One region of the Bradyrhizobium sp. SZCCHNGR1005 genome, then DNA from elsewhere that is predicted to be linked to it. Evidence: predicted binding sites of a transcription regulator. Region 1 holds the regulator's gene; the other holds the start of a gene.

Evidence for each region. The regulator LexA, encoded in region 1, represses DNA repair genes until DNA is damaged. The targets are predictions, from matches to a motif close to TGTTCNNNNTGTGTTCNG.
Region 2: a site for LexA is predicted at 3,292-3,309, ahead of QXZ85_RS15725 (ribonuclease T2). Genes of this name have one in related genera too.

The regions. Positions count from the first base shown of each region.
Region 1 covers NZ_JAUEZC010000009.1:187,792-195,558, forward strand. Annotated here, with positions in the region: gene QXZ85_RS29380 (urea carboxylase-associated family protein) at 1-735, shown strand, start outside; gene QXZ85_RS29385 (alpha/beta hydrolase) at 776-1,585, shown strand; gene glp (gephyrin-like molybdotransferase Glp) at 1,765-2,976, shown strand; gene lexA (transcriptional repressor LexA) at 3,256-3,954, shown strand; gene QXZ85_RS29400 (hypothetical protein) at 4,215-4,655, shown strand; gene QXZ85_RS29405 (hypothetical protein) at 4,741-4,977, shown strand; gene QXZ85_RS29410 (ComEC/Rec2 family competence protein) at 4,974-7,265, opposite strand; gene QXZ85_RS29415 (hypothetical protein) at 7,407-7,613, shown strand; gene QXZ85_RS29420 (glutamine--tRNA ligase/YqeY domain fusion protein) at 7,751-7,767, opposite strand, start outside.
Region 2 covers NZ_JAUEZC010000003.1:689,665-697,431, reverse strand. Annotated here, with positions in the region: gene QXZ85_RS15740 (porin family protein) at 241-861, shown strand; gene QXZ85_RS15735 (cold-shock protein) at 1,074-1,289, opposite strand; gene QXZ85_RS15730 (23S rRNA (adenine(2030)-N(6))-methyltransferase RlmJ) at 1,532-2,404, opposite strand; gene QXZ85_RS15725 (ribonuclease T2) at 2,517-3,248, opposite strand; gene QXZ85_RS15720 (hypothetical protein) at 3,379-3,843, opposite strand; gene QXZ85_RS15715 (hypothetical protein) at 4,009-4,326, shown strand; gene QXZ85_RS15710 (DUF3617 domain-containing protein) at 4,362-4,934, shown strand; gene QXZ85_RS15705 (ATP-binding protein) at 5,045-6,433, opposite strand; gene QXZ85_RS15700 (response regulator transcription factor) at 6,654-7,385, opposite strand; gene QXZ85_RS15695 (MarR family winged helix-turn-helix transcriptional regulator) at 7,382-7,767, opposite strand, start outside.

The DNA of each region.
Region 1 (7,767 bases):
CTGGTCAAGACCGGTGAGATCGTGGTGCCGCCGCGCGATGCGCGGACGTTTCGCGTCACGCGCGGGCGGTTCTTCCGCATCGTCAGCATCGACGGCCCGCAGGTCGGCGATCTCAATCTCTGGAACGCCGACGATCTCGCCGAGCGCTTCTTCAGCGGCAAGACCCGCGCGCTGCACGCCACGCATGTCAGCACCGGCGACCGGCTCTGGAGCAGCATGCCTTATCTGAGGCCGATGGCGACCATCAGCCATGACACGCTCGGCTGGTACGGCTGGGATGCGGATGGCGCCGGTGTGCACGACGTCATCGGCACACGCTGCGATCCCTACACCAACCTGCGGTTGAACGGCCGCGTTTACGACTTCTGCTGCCATTCCAACCTGGCGCGCGCGCTCGGCGCCGAATTGAAGTCCGAGCCCGATACGGTCGAGCACCACGTGCACGACGTGCTCAACGTCTTCATGTGCACCGGCTTCACCAAGGATACGCAGCAATATTTCATGAAGGCGAGCCCGGTCCGTCCCGGCGACTTCATCGAGTTCTTCGCCGAGATCGATCTGCTCGGCGCGCTGTCGGCCTGTCCCGGCGGCGATTGCAGCGCGACCCATTCGAGCGATGCCGCCGCGTGCTATCCGCTCAAGATCGAGATCTTCGAGCCGGATCGATCAACGCTTGCCAGCTGGACGTGGCCAGCGCCGAGCGGCTACCATCGCCGCCATGGCGCGCCCGCTTAGCATCGGCGACTGCACAGCCGCACTTCCAGGATCGAAGTCGATGAGCGCACCCCGTCAAATCATCACAGGCCGCGCGCGGCTTGCTACCGATGTCGTCGGTCACGGCCAACCGGTCGTCTTTCTGCATGCTGCGGTTTTCGACCGCATGATGTGGCGCGCGCAAGTGGATGCCATCAGTGCGACGCATATGGCGATCGCCTATGACCGTCGCGGCTTTGGCGGGACTGCCGCGGAGAAGGAAGGCCATTCTCAAGTGGCGGATTTGCTGGCGGTGATAGACACCGTCGCAAGCGGCACGCCTGCGATCCTTGTCGCCTGCTCACAAGGCGGACGAATCGCGCTCGACTTCGCGCTTCGTTATCCATCCCACGTCCGGGCGCTGGTGCTGGTCGCGCCATCGGTCAGCGGCGCGCCCGAACCGGTCTATCTACCCGCAATCGCGGATCTGATGACACAGCTTGCGGAAGCCGAGGCGGCCTGCGATTGGGATCGAGTCTGCGCGATCAAGGCCCACATGTGGCTGGACGGTCCACTCCAAGCCGAAGGCCGCGTTGCCGGTGAGCTGCGCCGGCTGTTCATCGACAAGAATGCCATTGCGCTGCGGTCGCCGCCGATCGGTGCGAACCTCGATGCGACGCCCGCCTTCCCGTGCCTCGGCGAAATCTCCTCGCCCTCGCTCGTGATCTGGGGCGACCTTGATTTCCCTCATATTCAAGAGCGAAGCCGCCTGATGGCAGCGACGATGCCGAACGGATCGGGACGCGAATTGACCGGCACGGCGCACCTGCCGAGCCTGGAGCGGCCAGCCGAGGTGACCGTCCTGCTCACGGAGTTTCTCGCGCGACTGTGAGTGAGCATCTGCAGACAACGTCTGACGATACCTGGAGGGCGAAGCAGCGGCGTATCTGGGCGGCCACCGATCGACTGTCCTGACGGCCCTGCCGCCGAAGCGCTTGGCCTTGCATCGAAGCTTCGATTAGAAGGCGGAATCGGTCGGCGCTGCGCCGGCCTGTTCGGAAGGAACTCTTCATGGCCCTGATGCCGGTCTCTGATGCCTTGGCCTTGGTGCTCGACGGCGCCGCGCCGCTGCCGGAGGAAAAGGTCGCGCTGGACCAGGCCTATCACCGGGTGCTGGCGCGGGACGTCGCGGCGCTGCGGACCCAGCCGCCGCAGCCGATGTCGGCGATGGACGGCTATGCGGTCCGCGCCGCGGATGCCGACCGCGCCCGCGCCACGCTCAAGGTCATCGGCGAGATCGCGGCCGGCCGGCCGTTCGATCGCACGCTCGGGCCCGGCGAGGCCGCGCGCATCTTCACCGGCGGCGTCGTTCCCGACGGCGCCGACGCCATCGTGATCCAGGAGGACACGATCGCGGATGGCGACCACGTCACCATCACCGAAGCGGCCAGGAAGGGCCGGCATATTCGCCCGGCCGGCGCGGATTTCCACGAAGGCGACGTGCTGCTCAAAGCCGGCCGACGCCTGAGCGATCGCGACCTGTCGCTCGCCGCCAGCATGAACTATCCCGAGCTCCCGGTGCACCGCCGCCCCAAGGTAGCGCTGCTTGCCACCGGCGACGAGCTGGTGATGCCGGGGTCGAATCCCGGTCCCGGCCAGATCGTCTATTCCAACGGCTACGCGCTGCGCGCCCTGGCGCGCGCCGAGGGTGCAGATCCCATCGACCTCGGCATCGCCGCCGACACGCTGGACTCGACGGTCGCAGGCATCCGCCGCGCGCGCGAGGCGAAAGCCGACATCCTGATCACGACCGGCGGCGCCTCGGTCGGCGATCATGATCTGGTCAAGCAGGCGCTGGACGCCGAGGGCGTGGACATGGCGTTCTGGAAGATCGCGATGCGCCCGGGCAAACCGATGATGCATGGACGGTTGGGCCAGATGCGCGTGATCGGCCTGCCCGGCAATCCCGTCTCCTCCTATGTCTGCAGCCTGTTGTTTCTGGTGCCGCTGATTCGGAAGCTCGTGGGCTTGGCTCAAATCCACCCTGCCCGCGAGACTGCGCTGCTCGGCCGCGACCTCGCCGCCAACGACGTCCGCGAGGACTATCTGCGCGCGCGGCTCGAGGTGCGCGCCGACGGCGCGCTGGTCGCAACGCCGGTGACGCATCAGGATTCCTCGCTGCTCGGCAACCTCGCGCTATCGCAGGCCCTGGTGATCCGCCCGGCTTTTGCGCCCGCGGCAAGTGCCGGCTCCGTCTGCGAGATTCTGAGGCTGCCAGACTAAACAGGGTGCAGCTGCCAAATATACCGCCAGGGATCTCGCAGCTATTTTGCGGGCATCGAGCAGGCATCTTGCGCACCACCTTCATTGCAAATTAATGATTGCAGAACACATATCGAACAGATAGTGTCCGTTCATGATTTGTTTCGAAGATGTTGCGGGCGCCGCGAACTGAGGACGTTTCGAACGAGAACGCTTCAAACGAGAACGTCTTGAACGAGAGCGTCTTGAACAAGAACGTCTCGGGCGAGAACGACACATCAACCTGGGGATCTGGTCGAGATGCTGACGCGCAAACAGTACGAACTTCTGCGGTTCATCAACGAACGTCTGAGGGAAGCTGGCGTGCCGCCCTCCTTCGATGAGATGAAGGACGCACTCGATCTGCGCTCGAAGTCGGGCATCCATCGTCTGATCACCGCGCTGGAAGAGCGCGGCTTCATCCGCCGCCTGCCCAATCGCGCGCGCGCCATCGAGGTGATCAAGCTGCCCGAACTGTCCCAGGCGGCGAACAACCGGCGTGGCTTCACGCCGTCTGTCATCGAAGGTAATCTCGGCAAGGTGCGCACCAGCACGCCGGCGATCGACGAGGGCGATCGTCCCGTCGCCGTCCCGGTGATGGGCCGCATCGCTGCGGGCACGCCGATCGAGGCGCTGCAGACGCGCAGCCACACCATCAGCGTCCCGGCCGACATGCTCGGCTCCGGCGAGCATTATGCGCTGGAAGTCCGCGGCGACTCGATGGTCGATGCCGGCATCCTCGATGGCGACATGGCGCTGATCCAGCGCAACGACTCCGCCGACACCGGCGACATCGTCGTCGCGCTGATCGACGATGAGGAAGCCACCTTGAAACGTTTCCGCCGGCGCGGCGCCTCGATCGCACTGGAGCCGGCCAACACCGCTTATGAAGTCCGCATCCTGCCGCCCAACCGCGTCAAGATCCAGGGCAAGCTGATCGGGCTGTACCGCAAGTACTGATCGTCACGCGCGCGAACTGGATCGCGCGCAATTTGATCTGACGCGTTGGAGGTCTCTTCCGACGGCGCTGATGATGATTGCACTTCGATCGCGATGCAACACGCTCAAACGCTTGTGATCGCGAAGCGCCGTACGGGGTGCAGATCAGCGCAGAATTGCCGTCAAGCACGCGCTAACATCGTTCCTGATGTCCACTCTGATAGAGGCCTGCGCCTGTCCGGGGGGAGCGTGGGTTGCTATCTCGAACGAGGAGCGATCCGATGTGTGACTATAGCCTGCATGCTGTTGCGTCCCGCCCGGCGAAAGTCGGGGAAACGCTGATCTCGACGACGTTCCGCGGAACCTCGACCCGCGGCTTCGCCTCCGAGAGCGAGCCGAATGTCGCCGTGTGTATGCTGCCCGGGACGGAATTGGCGTTTGCCGACGACGTTCGCTACGACAGCCGCTGGATCTGGACCCGCACGATCCGCGACCGCGTGGCCAAGTTCAACACGATCGAGAAGCATGTGCCCGATCGCCACCATGATGCGATCGAGTTCGCAGATGGTCGGCATGTGCTGGTGACCCAGCTCTGCGAGGGACAACGCGTCACCGTGCTGCAATTGCCCGCGACCAAGCAGCCGGCCGAGCGCAGGCCGCTGGGCACCGAGGCTTCGAGCAGCAGCGAAACGACGCCGGTGCGGCGGATCTCGATCACCTGAACTGAGAAGCGCAACGGATGCGAAGACAAATGGGAACATTCGGCCCTCGGCGGAAGTTATGGTTCGCCGGGGGGGAGAATGGCCCGTGGTCAACAAGATCAATTGGCAAAAGGCCGGGCGCATCACTGAGCCCGGTCGTTACATATTCACGTTCGGATGGCTGACCGTGACGGCCGACGATATCGCGGTCTGGCAGCAACATCCCGATGCGCTGTTCACCCTGGTGGAGCTTCCACCGCCATCGCGAAGCCCGTCGGATGGCGACGAGGACGACGACGCATCCGAATATCATCTCGGCACGTTCGAACTGCCGGATTGCTAATCCACCGCCCCCTGCTCCGCCTCCGGCGGCGTCGCGTCCTGGGATCTTGGCGCCGGCGAGCGCGGCGCCAGCGTTGCCTGGAAATCGCCCGCATCGGGAGCAGCCGGCCACCACGGCCGCTGCGTGCCGTTGGGCCGGACGGCCTCGACCGCAAAGCCGTCGCCGCGCCGCGTGAGGGCCAGTCCACCCTGATGCTGCAGCCGGTCGCGATCTACCACTAAGGCCGTGCAATCGGGCGGCGCTTGCCTGACTGTCACGACCAGTGCGGCCCGCGCGCAATCGTCCTCCAGGGCCTCGGCGCGCAGCGCGAGCGAGACGAAGCGGCCATCGGCAAGCGGCACCACGCAGCCGGCGTCATCGCAGGACACGCCGTCGCCGAGCGAGCTATCGGCCGGCGTTCGCGCATCGGCATCGGCGGCGAGCCATTCCTGAGCAAGGAAGGCGTCCTTACCCGTCCGGATGAGATGCAGCCGGCCCTCGCGGCCGCGCACCGCGACGTTGCGGCCATCGGCGGAGATCAGCATGTCCGGCTGCGGCGTCATCAGCGCCCAGAGAATCGAAGCCGCAAGCAGACCCGCGCCGCTCCAACGCAGCGGCGTGCGCAGCAGACCCATCAGGATGAGGCCAAGACTTGCGGCGATCACGGGACCGATGCCGAACGCATGGATGCGACCGACCGCGCCGGGCAGGTTTGCCACCCAGCGCGTCACCGCGATCATCCAGTCGATGCCCCATCCCATCAGCGACCAGAACGGACCGTCGAGCCCGAGCGGCGCCGCGAGCAGTCCCAGCAATCCGGCCGGCATGACCAGAGCGGAGACCACCGGCATCGCCGCGAGATTGGCGAGCACGCCGTAGGGTGTCACGCGATGAAAATGAAACGCGGCATAAGGCGTGGTCGCGAGCCCCGCGATCAGCGAGGCCAGCAGCAGCATGGCCAGTTCGCGGCCGCCCCATAGTGCGATGCGCGCTGTCGTCGAACTGTCGGGCGTCGCGAACAGATGCGGCAGCCCGAGTTGTACCAACGCCACCAGGCCTAAGGTCGCGGCGAACGACATCTGGAAACTGGGGTGCACCAGCGCCTCCGGCGCGATCGCTAGCACGATCATCGCGGCGACAGCGAGCGTGCGGAAGGTGATGGCGCGGCGATCGACCAGCACGGCGATCAGCACGACGGCGGTCATGTAGAAGGACCTTTGGGTCGCGACTTCCGCGCCCGACAGCAACAGATAGAAGGCCGCGGCGACAAGCGCGGCGGCAGCCGCCCACTTCTTGATGGGGTGGCTGACATGAAGCCCCGGGATCAGCGCCAGCAGCGCGCGCACGGCAAAGAACACCACGCCGGCAACGACGGCCATGTGATAGCCGGAGATCGACAGCACATGGCCGAGCCCGGAGATGAACATGGCGTCGTTGACCGGCGTCGTAATGGCGTCGCGGCGGCCGGTCAGTAGCGCGGTTGCGATCGCGCGCTCGTCGCCGTCGAGCCGGGCGCGGATGCGCGCATCGATGGTGTCGCGCAGGCCCTGCATGAAGGCGGCATAATGCAGGCCGAAGCCGCCATCCTGCGGCGGGGCAACCGTCTTGATCGCGCCCATCACGAAGCCGGAGGCACCGATGCTCTGGAAAAACATGTCGCGCGAAAAGTCGTAAGAGCCAGGCCGAAGCGGCGCGAGCGGTGGCAACAGGCGCGCTTTGAGCTGCACGAAGCTGCCGACGTCGGGCGCCATGCCCTTCCGTACGGATAGCCGCACCCGCGCCAGCGTGATCTCACCACGCGCGGTTTCCATCTCGGTCACGCGCAGCACGAAGCGATCGGTGCGCTCGCGGATGTCGCGGGTCTCGACGAAGCCGGACAGCGTGACCGAAAACAGCGGTCGGGCCAGTACGGTGTGCGCGAGCCGCGCCGTCCGGGCTGTTGCGACGGCAAAACCCGCGGCGACCGCAGCGATCATCACCGCAGCCGGAAACAGCCGGTGACGCCGCAAGACAAACGCTCCGGCAGAGATCATCAGCGCGAGCACTGCAGCAACCCACAGCACCGGCTCGTGATCGGCAGCGAAGTACAGCGCGATCCCGGCGCCAAAGGCGACCGGCACCCACGGCAGGAGCCGCCCTGCCGCGGCCTCGGCGTGCGCCCAGGCCTTCAGTCTGGCGAGCAGCGACGACCATGTCGGGGTATCGGCAAGATAGCCGCCGGCCTGCGCCGCCCGTCGCGGCGGCCAGACATCCGCAATGCTGCCGGCAAAGCCGCGCCCCCGGCTTGGCGGCCGGTCCGGCTCCGCCATCGCACTCGCACTCCCTGAACGGGCGAAAGGCTACTGGAAGCTGCAAGTCGACGGCTAGCAGAACGGAACGAGAATCTCCGAATGGCACCACCACCTCAAGAAAGGGTGGAACTTTCTCCTCGCTCGGGAGTTGCTGGCGTCATGATCGACCAAGCCAATCCGTTCGCCGATCTCGGGCTCGAGCAGGCGATCCATCTGCGCTGGGCCCTGCGCGACATCAGGGCGCGGCGCCTGTCGCTGTCACCGGTCAATGACGACGATCTGCGGCTCTTGACCGAACGCGGCCTCGTCGAGGTCGAAGATGGCGTCCCCGTGCTCACCCAAGCCGGGCAGGATACGCTCGAATGAGCGCGAGCGTCTGATTCCGGCCGCTGCGCGCAACCGGCCACGCGATCTTGGGCCACGCGATCTTGGGCCGAGCCATTCGTCACATGCAACCGCCGCGAAATGACGGCGGCGATCAGTGTCGGCGATAAGTCTCGTCTTCAGCCCTTCGCGACTT
Region 2 (7,767 bases), on a different contig from region 1:
AATTTAAGCTTTGGGGGCTGCGCATGCCAGCACGCGGCGGCGCCCATGCACAGGCGCGGCGGTAACCGTCCATTAAGGACGTTAAGCGGCCGGTAACCGCGCTTAATGAGGCTTTAACCTCAAACTCTCGATAAATCTTCACGAAAAAAGCTGGAGTTCCGTAACCATGCCGGTCAGGCGCGCTGCCTCATGCAGGCGCCGCACGCAGCCGGCAGGCACGGGTGTTGCGTGGAGTAGGTCATGAAGAGGTTCGTCGCCGGCGCGGTTGCGCTCGGGGCGCTGGGAACGGTGTCGGCGCAGGCCGCCGATTTCAACTATGCACCGCGTCCGGGCTACACGGTGAACCAGCCGTTGAATGCCTATAGCTGGGCCGGCCCCTATCTCGGCGGCACGCTCGGTTACAGCTGGGGCGAGGTCGGCAACAATCCGACCAAGCCGTCGGGCATCACCGGCGGGATCGAGGCGGGTTACAACTGGCAGACCGGTCCCTGGGTGTTCGGCATCGAGGGCGACATCAACCTGACCGGCGCCAACGACACCTTCGCGCCCTGGAAATTCTCCAACCCGTGGTTCGGCACCGTGCGCGGCCGCGCCGGCTACGCCTTCAACAACATCCTGTTTTACGGCACCGGCGGTCTCGCCTTCGGCGAGCTGCGCGGCGAAACCTTCGGCCTGTCCGAATCGCATTCGACGATCGGCTGGACCTTGGGCGCAGGCACCGAATTCGGGCTGGCGCAGAACTGGACCGCCAAGATCGAATATCTCTATGTCGATCTCGACAGCAGCAATTTCGTGGTTACGGGGGCGAAGAACGACTATCGGTTTGGAGTGGTGCGCGCAGGCATCAACTTCCACTTCTGATAGGAAGAAGAAACCGCAAAAATCATAACCTCCCGGCCGCGCGCGGCCGGGATTTTTTTGCATCATCTACGCGAATGTCGGCTGCGAGCTTCGCCGCACACGAGCCGGCTGCGCCGTCCGCGGCTCCAAGTTCAAACGACAAACAAAAGGACGTTCGTATTCCTCGCCTTCGCACTCCGCCGCAAACTGCGGACGAGTGTCGATCGGCGGCCTTACGACGACAGCACCAGATTGACCGCCTTCGGGCCCTTGCCCTTCTTGTCCGGTTCAACCTCGAAGCTGATCCGCTGTCCTTCAGTCAGATCCTTCAATCCGGCGCGCTCGACCGCGGTGATATGCACGAACACGTCGCGCCCGCCATCATCCGGTTTGATGAAGCCGTAGCCGCGTTCACCATTGAAGAACTTGACCGTACCCGTCATTGGCATCGGGAAACTCCTCCCCCCGCATTGCTTCCTCCACTGCGCGACATGCGCAGCGTCCGACCGGGCATCACTGAATCGGAAAGCGTGGCCACCTTTACGAGCCGACATTGTGCATGTGTCGGGTCGCTCGGATTCTTGTTGGGCCTTGATCACCCCGCCGCAACCATTCGCGGAAGCGGAACGTAAAGCCAGTCTCAATCAGTTATTTTACTACGGTTCCTCGGCAATTGCCTATGGATTTTCGACTAATTGCCGGCCCCGGCTTTGGGGAACTCGAGCCGGAAGCGCGCGGCCCCGCCCTGGCCGAGCGGCTTCTCCAACTCATGCAGGATGACCTTAAGCTCGTCATGCAACGTCCAGGGCGGGTTCACGACCAGGAGGCCGGTCGTGGCCAGCCCCTCTCCGGCGACCTGCGGCGCCACGCTGAACTCGACACGTAACAACTTACCGGGCGGTTTTGCCGCCGCCGCCAGCCCCGCCACGTGCTGCACCAACTCGTCGGTCGCACGGCGGCTCTTTGCTGGATACCAGAGCAAATAGATACCAGTCGGCCACTTGGCGAATGCGATTGCGAAGCGCTCGCCCAACCGCTCGAATTCATCCTTCGCCTCGAAGGGGGGATCGATCAGCACGAGGCCGCGCCGTTCGTTTGGCGGCACGAAAGCCGGTAGCGCCACCCAGCCATCGAGATCGACGACGCGGGCCTGGGTATCGCGCCGCAGCACGTCGATCAGATGCTTGCGCGGGACAGGTGCGAGCTCGCAGGCCGTCATCCGGTCCTGCGGCCGCAGGAGGGCGCGCGCGATCAAGGGTGAACCGGGATAGGCGGCGAGCTCGGCCTTGGGATTGAAGGCCCGGACGATGTCGAGATAGGGGGCAACCAGAGCAAGCGCCTGATCGGAGAATCGCGCCTGCATGATGCGGGCAATTCCGGTCCGCCATTCGCCGCTGCGGCTGGCCTCCTCGCCCGTGAGGTCATAGAGACCCGCGCCGGCATGGGTGTCGATCACGCGGAACGCGGCCGGCTTCTCCTGCAGATAGATCAGGATGCGCGTGAGCACGATGTGCTTGATGACGTCGGCGAAGCCGCCGGCATGAAAGGCGTGACGGTAGTTCATCGCTGTGAGTTACGACGTCTTGCGACGAAAGTAACCCTGCATCATCACGGAAACAGCGCTCATCAGCGATGGCGCCGTTCCAGGGATTACGCCTTGAACGAGATCGCGGGCCTCAGCCGCCGCGGATTGGCGGCATCGTGACTTCGTCGCGGCGGCAGGCCTGGCGATCGATCTCATCGCAGGAGCGGAACTGCAGCTCCTTCGAGAGGCAGATCCTGACCTCGCTGAGCCGGGTGCGGTTGCAGGTCACGGCGACGGCGGAATTGGTGAGGTTGGGATTGGCCTTGACGAAGGCCTCCTCGACCGCGGCCGGCGTCACCGTCTTGGGCTCGGACAAGTCGAGGAATTCCGGCGGAATCTTGATCACCGCCCGAGCCTTGCGGATGGTCTCGAAATAGGCCTTGGCCGGCAGTCCGGAGCAGGTGCCGTGCTTGTCCCACTCGTTGTAGATCAGCCCCGGCGCCGGCATCAGGTCGAGCATCGAGACCATGATGTTGCGCGGCAGCCGCGGCGACGGCTGCTCGCAATACTCCGGATAGCCGTTCTCATATTGCGGCCAGAGCCCGTGGACCACGAAAGAGTAGGGACGGCCGCTGCACTGCTGGGACCGTCCGCCATTGCCGCGCTCCTCGACGTCCGCGCAGAACGAGGGCGACCAGGACAAGGACAGCACGTAAAAATCGAATGCGCCCGGTGCGTTCTGGCGGCGGTCTTGCGCCTGGGCTGGCGAGAGCTGGGCCGACCACAGGGTGATCCCGCTGAGCGCGAGAGCGGCGAGGATCTGAATTGTCCGCAGTCCGCGGCCGGAGTAGGTGGGCAGGCGATCAGACAACCGATCCAACATGACGAGCTCCCAGGAACATGGCGAGAACTCTACCAGGAGGCGAAAGAACAATTCAAGAACAAAATTGGAGCCGCGCGCCGGCGAAAGCCTGCGACGCGTCTCGTCCAGTCCCGTTCAGTCGGTGGGACTCTTAGGGCTTCGCCGCGCGGCAGGCGGGGTTGAAGGCCCAGTTGCGGTCGAGGCCGACCACGCAGAATTCGACACCCTCGCCGTAACCGGCAAAGCCGGCATCCTCGATCAGCGAGAAATTGACGGTGCGCGCCTTGCCGTCGCTGATCATCGCGGTGCCGGTGCAGTAGCGTCGCGGAATATTGTCGGACTGCCAGGGCCGGAAAGCGATTTCGTGGATGTTTGAAAAGCCCGTGATGGTCAACGAGGAATTCCAGAACGTGCTTTCCTTGTCCCGGAAGTCGCTGGCGACTCTGGACAGGGCCGATTCGCAGGGGGACAGGCGGCCATCATATTTCGGACCCGACAGCCAGAAGTTCAGCTCGAGCGGGTTGGCAGCTTGCGCTGGGGCAACAGCCGTGACAACGCCGAGCACCGCGCCGCAGACAGCGCCAATGGTCTTGAACGAGATGCTGAGGTCGCGCATAGGCCATCCGCAAAGCTGGAGAGAAGAATGGAACGTGCCGTGCCGGCCTGATGAGGTCAAGTGCAACGCGGCAACACTCCACGACAAGTCGGGGACTCCGCGCGCGGTGTTCTTTTCTTGCGCGGACAGCCCATTTAGGATGGGAGCTAACCGATGGAGATTGCAATGCTGATGACGAAGCCCAGTTTTTTCGACGTCGTTTCCAAGGCCGTCGGGCTGATGGCCGTGGGCGTCGCGCTGGCTGCAGGCCCGGCTCGGGCCGACTGGGTGCCGGCATTCAAGGGTAATGACACCGGCGGCATCATCGCCTATTCGCTCGCCCAGACCACCGATGCTAGGCAGTTGGCGGTCGACCACTGCGCGTCCTACGGCAAGGTGGTCAAGTTCCTGGCGGTGGACGCCCGGTATGGCGGCTATTTGTCGTTCTCGTGCCGTTGGGTGCCGTACGGCTCGGCGCAGCGTCCGTTGCGCACGCTGTACTGAGCCGGTCTGGAATCACCCGGGAAGCTGAGGCGAATATGATCCGCGGACAGGTCGGCGCGAAGCTGTTGGGATGCAGCGTGCTGCTCGCGGCATCCCTCAGCAACGCATTCGCCGCCGAGCTGCCGACCCGCAAGCCGGGGCTTTGGGAAATGAAGATGGTCAGGACGGGCTCGCAGATGCCCGACATGACCATGCAGCACTGCACCGACGAGACCACCGACAAGGACCTCAACAACATGGTCTCGCCGATGGCCAAGCAGATCTGCTCCAAGCAGGACGTGCAGAAGACGCCGACCGGCTATGTCGTCGATTCGGTATGCAGCATGCGCGGCGTGAACACCGCCTCACATGCCGAGATCACCGGCGACTTCAACTCGGCCTACACGGTGAAGACGACCTCACACAGCGAGGGCGTGAGCAATGTCGTGCGCGACACCAGCCTGGCCAAGGTCCTGCGCGACACCACGATGACGATCGAGGCGAAGTGGTTGGGGGCCTGCAAGCCGGGTCAGAAGCCCGGTGACATCGTGATGCCAGGCGGTGGCTTCAAGCTGAACGTCAAAGACATGGACAAGCTGAAGGCATTGATTCCCGGCGCCAAGCAGTAGGCGGGATTCGAGCGCAGGCACAGGGGCATCACTGAGGCCCCGGCGACACCCGAGCGTCGGATTCCTACGCTCTGCGAGCCTGTCGCTTGGCTACCGTGCTTTTGCAGCCTTCACACCGGAATGCGCACCGTCGCGCGCAGGCCGCCCGCCGGGCTCTCGCCCAGCATGATGTCGCCGCCATGGGAGCGGGCGATGTCGCGGGCGATCGCAAGCCCGAGACCGGTGCCGCCCTCGTCCTGATTGCGCGCATGATCGAGCCGCAGGAACGGCTTGAACACCTCCTCGCGCATCGCTTGCGGAATGCCCGGGCCGTCATCATCGACGGTGATCGTGAGGTAGCGGTGATCGCGATGGCCTGAGATCGCGATCGTGTCGGCATAGCGCGCCGCGTTGGACACGAGATTGCCGAGACAGCGCTTCAACGCCTGCGGTTTCACCGTGACGACCGGCAGGCCCCGGAATGCGACCGAGGCCGTGTGGCCGTTGCGCTCGGCATCGCTGCGCAACTCCTCCAGCGCGTTCGAGATGTCGGTCGGTTGCGCCACCTCGCCGCCGTCGCCGCGCGCGAAGGCGAGATAGTCTTCCAGCATGCCGGACATCTCGTCGATGTCCTTGCGCATCGCATCGATCTCGGGGCCGTCGCCGAGCAAGGCGAGCTCGAGCTTGAAGCGGGTGAGGATGGTGCGCAGGTCGTGGCTCACGCCGGCGAGCATCGCCGTGCGCTGGTCCATGGTGCGCTCGATCCGGGCCTTCATTTCCAGGAAGGCGTGCGCCGCCCGCCGCACCTCGCGCGCGCCGCGCGGCCGGAAGTTCGGGGCTTCGCGGCCCTTGCCGAAGCTCTCGGCCGCATCCGCCAGTCGCAGGATCGGCTTGATCTGGTTGCGCAGGAACAGCACCGAGACGATGAGCAGGATGGACGAGGTGCCGACCATCCAGAACAGGAAGATGTCGGTGTTGGAGGCATAGGCCGCGCTGCGCTGCGCGAACACGCGCATCACCGCGTCGTCGAGCGCAATGCGGATCTCGACCAGGTTGGAGCGGCCGACGGTGTCGATCCAATAGGGCCGGCTGATCTGCCGGCCGATCTGGCCCGACAGCGACTGATCGAGCAGGTTGAAGAACGGTTTCGGCCCTGGCGGCGGCATGTCGCCGGCGGGCAGGAAATCAACCACGAGATTGAGCCGCTGCTGGGCGATCCGCCGCAGCATCGTGCGGTCCTTGTCCTGCGGATAGCCTTTGTAGATGTCGATCAGCGCCGCGATGTCCTGCACGACGGCCGTCGAGAGTCGTCGCGTCACCGTGTTCCAGTGCCGCTCCATGAACACGCCGGCCACCACCGTCTGCAGGATCACCATCGGCACGATCATGATCAGGAGCGCACGTGCGTAGAGCCCGGTCGGCATCCAGCTCTTGAACGCATGGCCCATCCAGCCGTTCGCAGCCGACACGCGGCGCGAGGCAGTGCGGATGAAGGCTAAGCCGGTGTCGAGGGTGGTCATGTGAGTCGGACGGCGGCTTTCGCACCGACAACGGCGCCGCGAATCCGGGACACCTCTCCCCTGCGGGGAGAGGTCGGATTGCATAGCAATCCGGGTGAGGGGGAGCTCTCGATCGAAAGACCGTAACCCCTCACCCCAACCCTCTCCCTACGGGAGAGGGAGCGCAACGCGCTTGTGGCTCGGTATGATGCCATCATCGGAAATCGATCTCTCACGCACGTCACCCCGCCACCATCAGCCGATAGCCGATGCCGCGCACGGCCTGCAGGAACAGCGGATTGGCCGGATCGATTTCGATCTTGCGGCGGAGCCGGTTGATCTGCACATCGACCGCACGCTCGTTCACGGTGCCGTTGCCGGTGAGGGCACCGCGCGGCACGGTCTCGCCGCGGGCATTGGCGAGGATGCGCAGCATCTCGCGCTCGCGATCGGTGAGGTGGATCACCTCTTCGCCCTGCTTCAGCTCGCCCCGCGCCAGATGATAGCTGAAGGGACCGAAGGCGACCTGCTCGATCACCTCTTCCGCCGGCGGCGGCGCCGCCCGCTTCAGGATATTGCCGATGCGCAGCGCCAGCTCGCGCGGCTCGAACGGTTTGGCGACATAGTCATCCGCCCCGAGCTGCAGTCCCTCGATCCGGCTCTCCGGCTCGGAGCGCGCGGTCAGCATCACGATCGGGACCGAGGATTGGGTGCGGATGAAGCGGGCGAGGTCGAAGCCGCTCTCGCCGGGCATCATCACATCGAGGATCAAGAGATCGAAATGGAGGCCGGTGAGCTTGGCGCGGGCATCGCTCGCGCTCATCGCCGTGGTGACGCGGTAGCCTTCGGCGCGCAGGAAGCGCGACAACAGATCGCGGATGCGGCGGTCGTCATCGACGAGCAGCAGGTGCGGCGCGTCGTCGGCGGGTGTCTGCGGAGCGCGGGTGGTGATGGCGGCGAGCGGCACGATCACTCCTTTACGGTGACGACGGGCATCTTGAAGATCGCTTCCAGCACCTTGTCCGGGTCGTCGCGATCGATCATCGCGCGCAGGAACTGCTGGACCTTGTCCGCGCCTGCCGGCCCGATCTGCTCCAGCGCACGATCGATGCGCCGGGTCTGCAAGCCGGCAAGCTTGGTCACCAGCGCCTCGCCCTTGGGGGTGGCGAAAAGAAGGCGCTGCCTGCGGTCGTTGTTGCCGGTCTTCTGCACGATGTAGCCTTCGTCGAGCAGCTGCTTCAGCACCCGCCCGAGCGACTGCTTGGTGATGCGCAGCACGTCCAGGAGATCGGCGACCTTGAGCCCGGGATAGCGGGTGACGAAATGGATCACCCGGTGATGGGCACGGCCGAAGC